2 regions of the Neobacillus sp. SM06 genome follow, and region 1 is predicted to be linked to the other one. Evidence: riboswitches for the same ligand, from Rfam matches in the RefSeq annotation. Region 1 holds a riboswitch; the other holds the start of a gene.

What was found. A riboswitch is a leader RNA that binds a small molecule or an ion and turns the genes downstream of it on or off. The one in region 1 is predicted to bind thiamine pyrophosphate.
Region 2: linked by a shared signal. The riboswitch ahead of tenI (thiazole tautomerase TenI) and the one ahead of thiC (phosphomethylpyrimidine synthase ThiC) in region 1 are both predicted to bind thiamine pyrophosphate.

Annotation. Positions count from the first base shown of each region.
Region 1 is NZ_JBNWEO010000011.1:9,898-14,000, forward strand. It holds gene ACQYAD_RS03340 (hypothetical protein) at 146-346, opposite strand; gene thiC (phosphomethylpyrimidine synthase ThiC) at 324-2,096, opposite strand; TPP riboswitch at 2,255-2,369, opposite strand; gene ACQYAD_RS03350 (H-type small acid-soluble spore protein) at 2,541-2,723, shown strand; gene tyrS (tyrosine--tRNA ligase) at 2,819-4,078, opposite strand.
Region 2 is NZ_JBNWEO010000015.1:356,516-361,280, forward strand. It holds gene ACQYAD_RS11360 (acetoacetate--CoA ligase) at 288-2,291, shown strand; TPP riboswitch at 2,440-2,548, shown strand; gene tenI (thiazole tautomerase TenI) at 2,664-3,302, shown strand; gene thiO (glycine oxidase ThiO) at 3,286-4,416, shown strand; gene thiS (sulfur carrier protein ThiS) at 4,430-4,633, shown strand; gene ACQYAD_RS11380 (thiazole synthase) at 4,635-4,765, shown strand, end outside.

The DNA of each region.
Region 1 (4,103 bases):
TTGGGGGAGGTTTTGGGGGAGGTTTTCAATATAACCGCCTCAAGCCTTGAAAACACTAGGGTTTGTAGGACTATTGAGTTCTACTCTCGTTAAGAACCAACCAAAACCCCGCACCGCAAATGGTACGGGGTTTTTTTTTTTGGGATTAATAGTAGGTACTTTCGGATAAACCGCATTTTTGGCACACACGCATAACCGATGTTTCGACAAAAACATGCTTGCAGTTAGACTGGATCGTTTCGAGCTCCCCTTGCAATTGTTGGAGCTTTTTCTTTATTGCAAGGATTTCCTCTTTTAGTCTTTCGATTTCATTGGATTGCATTTTAGCGATAGATTCTTGATCCATCGTTAACAAACTCCTCTGCTTTTTGTTTCATTCCTTCTTGAATGGTTGCTTCATTTACCGGGTTCTCAACAGCCATCCCGCGAATATCGTGGGAAATTCGCATGGAACAAAATTTCGGACCGCACATGGAGCAAAAATGTGCTGTTTTGGCACCTTCAGCCGGCAAGGTTTCATCATGAAATTCTCTTGCCCGTTCAGGGTCAAGCGAAAGATTAAATTGATCATTCCATCTAAATTCAAATCGTGCTTTTGACAAAGCATTGTCCCTGATTTGGGCACCTGGATGACCTTTCGCCAAATCTGCAGCATGGGCAGCAATTTTATAGGTGATGACCCCTTCACGAACATCTTCTTTATTCGGCAAGCCAAGATGCTCTTTCGGGGTTACATAACAAAGCATTGCTGTTCCGAACCAGCCGATCATCGCCGCACCAATCGCTGATGTAATGTGGTCATAGCCTGGTGCGATATCGGTTGTTAAGGGCCCTAATGTATAAAACGGTGCTTCATCGCAAATTTCCATTTGCTTATCAACATTTTCTTTAATCATGTGCATTGGCACATGACCAGGACCTTCAATCATCACTTGAACATCCTGTTTCCAGGCGATTTTTGTTAATTCTCCCAATGTTTCAAGTTCGGCAAACTGCGCCTCATCATTAGCATCTGCAATACTGCCCGGGCGCAGACCATCACCGAGGGAAACTGAAATATCGTATTGCTTTAAAATTTCACAGATTTCTTCGAAGTGAGTATAGAGGAAATTTTCTTTATGATGGGCCAGGCACCATTGAGCCATGATGGAACCACCGCGCGAAACAATTCCCGTTGTCCTTGCAGCTGTTAATGGAATGTACCTTAGTAAAACACCGGCATGGATCGTAAAATAATCTACTCCTTGTTCCGCTTGTTCGATTAGCGTATCGCGATAAACTTCCCATGTTAAATCTTCTGCAATTCCATTGACTTTTTCAAGCGCCTGATAAATCGGCACCGTTCCGACCGGCACCGGGGAATTGCGAATAATCCATTCTCTTGTTGTGTGGATATTCTTTCCTGTCGATAAATCCATAATGGTATCAGCGCCCCAGCGGGTTGCCCAAGTCATTTTCTCGATTTCTTCATCAATAGAAGAACTGACAGCGGAGTTTCCGATGTTGGCATTGATTTTCACATGGAAATTTTTCCCTATAATCATTGGTTCGCTTTCCGGATGGTTAATATTTGCCGGAATAATCGCCCTGCCTCTGGCAACCTCCTTGCGGACAAATTCCGGATCCAAATTTTCCCGAATGGCGATAAACTCCATCTCTGGTGTAACTATTCCTTGTTTTGCATAATGCATTTGCGTAACATTGCGGCCAGGCTTTGCCCGTAAAGGTGTTTTATTGATCGTTGGAAATTGTTCGAGATTTGCTTTATTCTCACCTTCACGATATCCATTGTCACTCGCTTTGATTTCCCGTCCATGGTAGGCTTCAACATCACCGCGCTCTAAGATCCATTTTCCCCTTAATGCCGGCAGTCCTTGGCGAATATCAATGGTAAACTGCTCATCTGTGTAAGGCCCGCTTGTATCATACACACGTACTGGAGCATTTTCTTCTTCACCAAAAGAAGTGCGGGTTCGGCTAACGGAAATTTCTCTCATTGGCACTTGAATATCTTCTCTCGAACCTTGGATATACACCTTCTTACTCCCAGTAAATTGCGACTTCAATTCGATGTTCATTGCTTTTTCCTTTTGCATGTAACTTCCTCCTTAAAATATTGATTTGATCTGGAAGATACAGCATCGTTCATTCCGCGATAAACGAAAGAATTGAATGAAAACAAAAAAGGTTCTGTTTGCACAGAACCTGAGTCATCATCAAAAAAGTAGCAGCTTGCTGTAAAAGGCAACAGCCATTGCTTTAGTCACTACTTCCCTACGCTGGCATCATCCAGATCAGGTTCAAAGGGTCAAAGAATTTAGTGCCTTCTTTTCTCAGTCCGAGCATTACGGACTCCCCTAGTAGAAAGATAGAATAGTAATTTTGTTCTTTATTAAAATACCATACTTTTCAAAAAAATAAAAGGATTTCGTACTTGAATTGTACCCAACAGCGAATAATCTGCAAAAAAAATTAAATCCAGAATAGAGAAACATTTTGGAGCCATACTACTGATGGACAATAAAAAGGAGGAAAGAAATATGGACAAAAATCGGGCAAAACAGATTTTCGACTCCCCAAATATGATAAAAGTAACGTATGAAGGAAAACCGGTTTACATTCAGCATGTGAACGAAGATCATACAGCAAGGGTTTATCCCCTCGATCATCCAGACAAAGAACAAAACGTACCGGTTAGCAGTTTAGTTGAGCAAGGCCGTTAAAGAGCCATTGCAACGAACAATTTCATTTTAGCCATTAGAAAAGGCCATTTCGTGATGAATTTGGCCTTTTCTTTTTTACAAAAACGTATTCCTTTCTAATATTTAATTAGAAAATACTTCTTTTTCCCCCGGCGAATGATTGTAAATTGTCCTTCAATTCGGTCGCTTTCACCCAAAGTATAGGTCGGATCCGTTACCCGTTCCCCATTTACAGACACTGCTCCATTGCTAACATCTTCACGAGCCTGGCGCTTCGATGGAGAAATTTTGGCAGCTACCAGCACCTCAACAAGATTTACATCCATACCAGTCTTTACTTCAAATGAAGGCACATCCTTGAAACCTTGTTTAATCTCAGCAGCGGATAGCTCTTTTACATCACCACTGAACAGGGCGGCTGAAATTTTCATTGCTTGGTGAAGTGCTGCCTCGCCATGAATTTGCCGGGTCATTTCTTCTGCCAGCGTCTTTTGCGCTTTGCGAAGATGCGGCTCTTCTTGGACACTCTTTTCCAGTTGTTCAATCTCTTCATGGGAAAGGAACGTAAACAGCTTCAAATATTTCACCACATCAGCATCAGCGGTGTTGATCCAGAACTGATAAAACTCGTAAGGAGTCGTTTTTTCCGGATCAAGCCATACAGCTCCGCCCTCTGTTTTGCCAAATTTCGTTCCATCTGCTTTTGTGACAAGCGGAATGGTTAACCCATACGCTTTCGAACCTTCCGGATGCATTTTTCTGATCAGTTCCAGTCCGGATGTGATATTGCCCCATTGATCACTCCCGCCAATCTGGAGTTTACAATCATGATCCTCATACAAATGCAGAAAATCCATTGCCTGCAAAATGGTGTAGGTAAATTCCGTAAATGAAATCCCTGTTTCCAAACGCGATGCAATTGTGTCTTTCGCCAGCATATAATTGACCCCAATATGCTTGCCAATATCGCGTAAAAACGTAACGATATCCATGGAACCGGCCCAATCGTAATTATTCACCAGAATTGCGCCATTCTCGCCTTCAAACTCAAAAATGGCAGCAAGCTGTTTTTTAATTCCCTCAACATTTTGCTGAACCGTTTCCAGTGTTAACAGCTTTCGTTCTTCGCTTTTTCCACTCGGATCCCCAATCAGCCCGGTTGCCCCGCCGACAAGTACAATCGGACGGTGGCCATACATTTGAAACCTACGGAGTGTGAAAAAGGCAACTAAATGCCCGATATGCAAACTGTCGGCCGTTGGATCAACCCCACAATACAGCGAAATTTTTTCCTTTTTCAGGAGATCCTTCAAACTCTCCTCATCGGTTTGCTGATAAATAATCCCTCTCCATGCTAAATCCTGCAATAACTCCACGTCTGTCAACCTCCAATCAAAAATA
Region 2 (4,765 bases), on a different contig from region 1:
AACAATACCACTCCATTTCAGTTGTCCTCTTCTAAAATAACGGGAGTGTTGAACGATTCAGTTTATATTTTCATTATAACGAATGTTTCATGTTTCTACATTCTTATTGTTCCCTCTTATAGTTTTATTTTATAACGATGTTGCTTTTGTTTCATTAATAATTGATTGGAAAAATAAAAAATATTGATGAGGATTCCCACATTTTCTATAAAAAAAGGAAATTGCGAATTACAACGTGTATATGATGATAATAGATGCTTTTAAATGAAAGTGGAAGGGGGATGGATATGACCGCGGAAAGGATGGAAGGAAGATTATTATGGCAACCATCAAAAGAAATCCGGAAAAATGCCAATATGACAAAGTTTATGACATGGTTGAGGGAGATGCGCGGGCTTCATTTTGACACTTATGAAAAATTATGGGAATGGTCCGTTTCCGATATAGAAGGATTTTGGTCGGCAGTCTGGAGTTTTTTTGAAATAACGTCACATACACCTTATGAGGCAGTGCTTAGTGGACGAAAAATGCCGGGAGCACATTGGTTTGAAGGTGCTTCAGTAAATTATGCCGAGCATATTTTTCGATCTGAACGAACAGGACAACCGGCAGTGATTTATCAGTCGGAAATCCGCCCACAAGGCAAACTGGATTGGAGTGAACTGAAGAAAAACACCGCTGCCATTGCTCAATATTTTGTATCAGCGGGTGTAAAGCGTGGCGACCGAATCGCTGCATATGCGTCGAATATTCATGAAACCTTAACGGCCTTTTTGGCATGTGCAAGTATTGGGGCCGTTTGGTCAAGTTGTGCACCTGAATTCGGCTTGATGAGTGTGATCGATCGATTCAAGCAAATTGAACCGAAAATTTTGATTGTCGTTGACGGCTATCGCTACGGAGGAAAAGACTTTGATAGGGTTGAAATAGTAAAAAAGATTCAAGCCGAGCTTTCAACTTTGGAAGGAACCATTGTTATACCTTATCTCCATGAGCAGCCTTTATTAGACGGGCTTGCAAAAACGGTACTGTGGAGTGAACTAATTGAAAGACACAGAGGTGCTTCCCTTGCTTTTGAGCCCGTACCCTTTGAACATCCACTTTGGATATTGTACTCATCAGGAACAACCGGAAAGCCAAAACCGATTGTTCAAAGTCATGGGGGTATTTTGCTTGAACAATTAAAATTGGGAGCCTTGCAAAATGATTTAAAGGAAGACGACCGCTTTTTCTGGTATACCACTACCGGATGGATGATGTGGAATGTTGTTGTAAGCGCTTTACTTTCTGGTTCAACGGTTTTGCTGTATGATGGAAATCCGAGTTATCCAAATGAAGAAACGTTGTGGAAATTTGCTGAAGCTACAAAAATGACGGTGTTTGGAACAAGTGCAAGCTATATAACGGCCTGTATGAAATCTAGTGTGAATCCAAAAGAGAAATATAATCTTTCCCATTTAAGAAGCCTTGGTTCAACGGGTTCGCCGCTTCCTGTCAGCGGTTTTGAGTGGGTGTATGATCACGTGAAAGACGATATTTGGCTTTTTTCGACAAGCGGTGGAACCGATCTTTGTACAGCTTTTGTAGGGGGATCACCCCTGCTGCCTGTTTATGCCGGTGAATTGCAGGCAAGAGCGCTTGGTGCAGCGGTAAAAGCATTTTCCGAGGATGGTATCGAACAAATAGACGAGATTGGAGAGCTCGTGATCACTGAGCCAATGCCCTCCATGCCCATATATTTTTGGAATGATGAGAACAACGAGCGTTACAAAGCAAGTTATTTTGATGTTTATCCTGGTATTTGGCGTCATGGAGACTTTATAAAAATCACATCGAGAGGAAGCGCCATTATTTATGGCAGGTCGGATGCCACGATCAACCGCGGTGGGATCCGCATGGGTACGAGCGAAATTTACAGTTCCCTTGAAAACATCCCCGAAGTGCTCGACAGCCTTGTTGTTGAGATCCCAATTTCAAGTGGCCAATCGTACATGCCGCTATTTATTGTTTTAAAAGAGGGTGCCGAGCTCACGGAAGATGTGAAAAAAAGAGTGAATGGAGCCATTCGCCAAAGTGCATCGCCACGCTATGTTCCAAATGATATTTTTCGAGTACACGAGCTTCCGAAAACATTAAGCGGTAAAAAGCTAGAAGTCCCCATCAAAAAAATTTTAATGGGCACTGCTATCGAGCAAGCGGTTAATCTTGGTTCATTGGCAAATCCGGATGCCTTAAGCTACTTTGGTGAGTTTAAGGAAACACTAAGGAAAAATACTGAAAAAAATGGATGAATTGGACATTGATTTTAAATGAAAACTTAGTGAACAGCCCGATCCAAAACCATTAATGCAAATTTTTGAAAATTTCTATTGCTTTTTATTGACAATCTATTTCATGGTGCTAGTATAAAAGAAGAAGGAAAACAACTGAATACATGAACGGAACCGCTAGGGGTGCCCTTTTAAAGGGCTGAGATTGAAGTGCAACTTCGGGACTCTAAGAACCTGACCTGGATCATACCAGCGTAGGGAAGTGGGAAACAGGATTTTTTGGACGCTGCTAGAATCCATCTAACCACTTCTCCTGCATGGGAGAAGTGGTTTTTTGCTTTTTTAATCCTATTGTTATGATTTGTCAGCGAGTTTAAAAAGAGGTGATAATGAATTAAACATTGTGCAAAAGAACTTCATGTTGTGTCAAACGGGAAAATGCCGATCCCTCAGCTTGTCGAAATACTGGCGGATATTCACCCGTATGTTGCGAAATTTCATTTGCGTGAAAAACAAAAATCGGCTCGGGATTTATATCAAACAATGAACCTATTGACGAAATCCAATGTCCCCGTATCGAAAATCGTCCTAAACGACCGGGTGGATGTTGCGTTAGTGACAGGCGCAGCCGGTGTTCAATTAGCTTGGCATAGTTTGGATGTGTCAGTTGTTAAGGCCAATTTTCCTCGTTTGACGGTTGGTTGTTCCATTCACTCTATTGAAGAAGGAATAAAAGCGGAACAATCGAATGCTGATTATTTACTTTATGGACATATTTTTCCAAGCGGTTCCAAGCCGGGCCTAAAGCCAAAAGGGTTGGAGGAGTTAAAAAAAATAACTGGATTTCTGTCGGTCCCCGTCATTGCAATTGGCGGTATCCTTCCTGAAAATGCAAAGCAAGTTTTACAAGTGGGGGCAAAAGGCATTGCGGTTATGTCAGGGATTTTCGATGCACATGACCCTGTATCGGCTGTTAAAGCCTACAAAAATGAAATTGAAAATGGAGATGTAGAAAGTGGGAAAGGTTTTTGACGTAGCGATTGTTGGTGGGGGTGTAATCGGCTCTTCAATCGCCTATCAACTTGCAAAATCAGGGAAAAAAGTTGTGATTCTTGAAAAATCTTCATTAGCCTGCCAGGCTTCAAGTGCAGCCGCCGGCATGCTCGCTGCTCAAGCAGAAATTGAGCAAGACGGGCCGTTTTTTCAACTTGCTTTGAAAAGTCAGTCCATGTTTCCGCTCATTGCCAGCGAATTATTGGAGTATACGGGAATTGATATTGAGTTTGTCAATAAAGGGATGCTAAAAATTGCTGAAACTGAAGAAATGGCCGCTGCGTTAAAGAAGCAAGTTGCATTTCAACGAAGCTGGGATTCTAGCATTCAGTGGCTTGATTCAAAAGAATTGCAGCATATGGAGTCAAATTTAGCCCCAACGATCGTTGGTGCTATGTATCTTCCAAATGATGGTCATGTTCAGCCTGCAAAGTTATCGCTTGCTTTTGCAAAAGCAGCAGCCCATTTTGGTGCGGAAATCCGTGAAAATACTGAAGTAGTTTCCTTCGTTTATGAGAATGGCCGCATTGCAGGCGTTAAAACTTCCGAAGAAGAAATTCATTGTGAGCAGGTTGTTGTTGCTTCAGGCGCTTGGGCGGCCAAAATTTTGCGAGAGACTGGAATGGATCTTACAATTTATCCTGTAAAAGGTGAATGTTTTTCAGTAAAGCCTGAAAAGCCGTTGATCAATACCACTATTTTTTCCGACAAACGCTGTTATTTTGTTCCTAAAAGAAATGGCGAAGTTTACATTGGTGCCACAGTGGTTGAAAATACATTTGAAAACAATGTCACTGCCGGCGGAATTGCAACATTAATCGAAAGAGCGATGAAGATTGTCCCGCAAATAACCAATGCAAAATGGGAGCGGGTGTGGTCGGGTATCAGGCCGCAGACCGGTGATGGGATTCCATACATAGGTGAACATCCTGTTTGGAGTGGCTTATTTGTTGCCGCCGGACATTTCCGCAATGGAATTTTATTAAGTCCGCTGACAGGAATAGTAGTCGCCCAGCTACTAAATGGCAGTTTGCAAGATAACCAGTTTCTTACTGCTTTTCGTTTGGATCGCAAAAGGGAAATGGTTTACTAGGAGGGGTGAAAGATTGGAAGTTACATTGAACGGGGAACAGGTATATTTGCCTAAGCAAATTATGTTTGTGACAGACTTGCTCGAATTCTATAATGTCCAAAACAAAGTTGTTGTCGTCGAGGTCAATGGAACGATTTTAAATAAGGATGAGCATCAAGAAACCCGACTATCCGATCGGGATAAAATTGAAATTGTTCATTTTGTTGGAGGCGGTTAATATGTTAAAAATTGGTTCGTTATCCTTTCAATCAAGATTATTGCTTGGAACAGGAAAGTATCCAAATTTTGCTATTCAAAAGCAGGCAATAGAAGAATCTGAAGCAGAGATTTTGACATTTGCGGTGCGGAG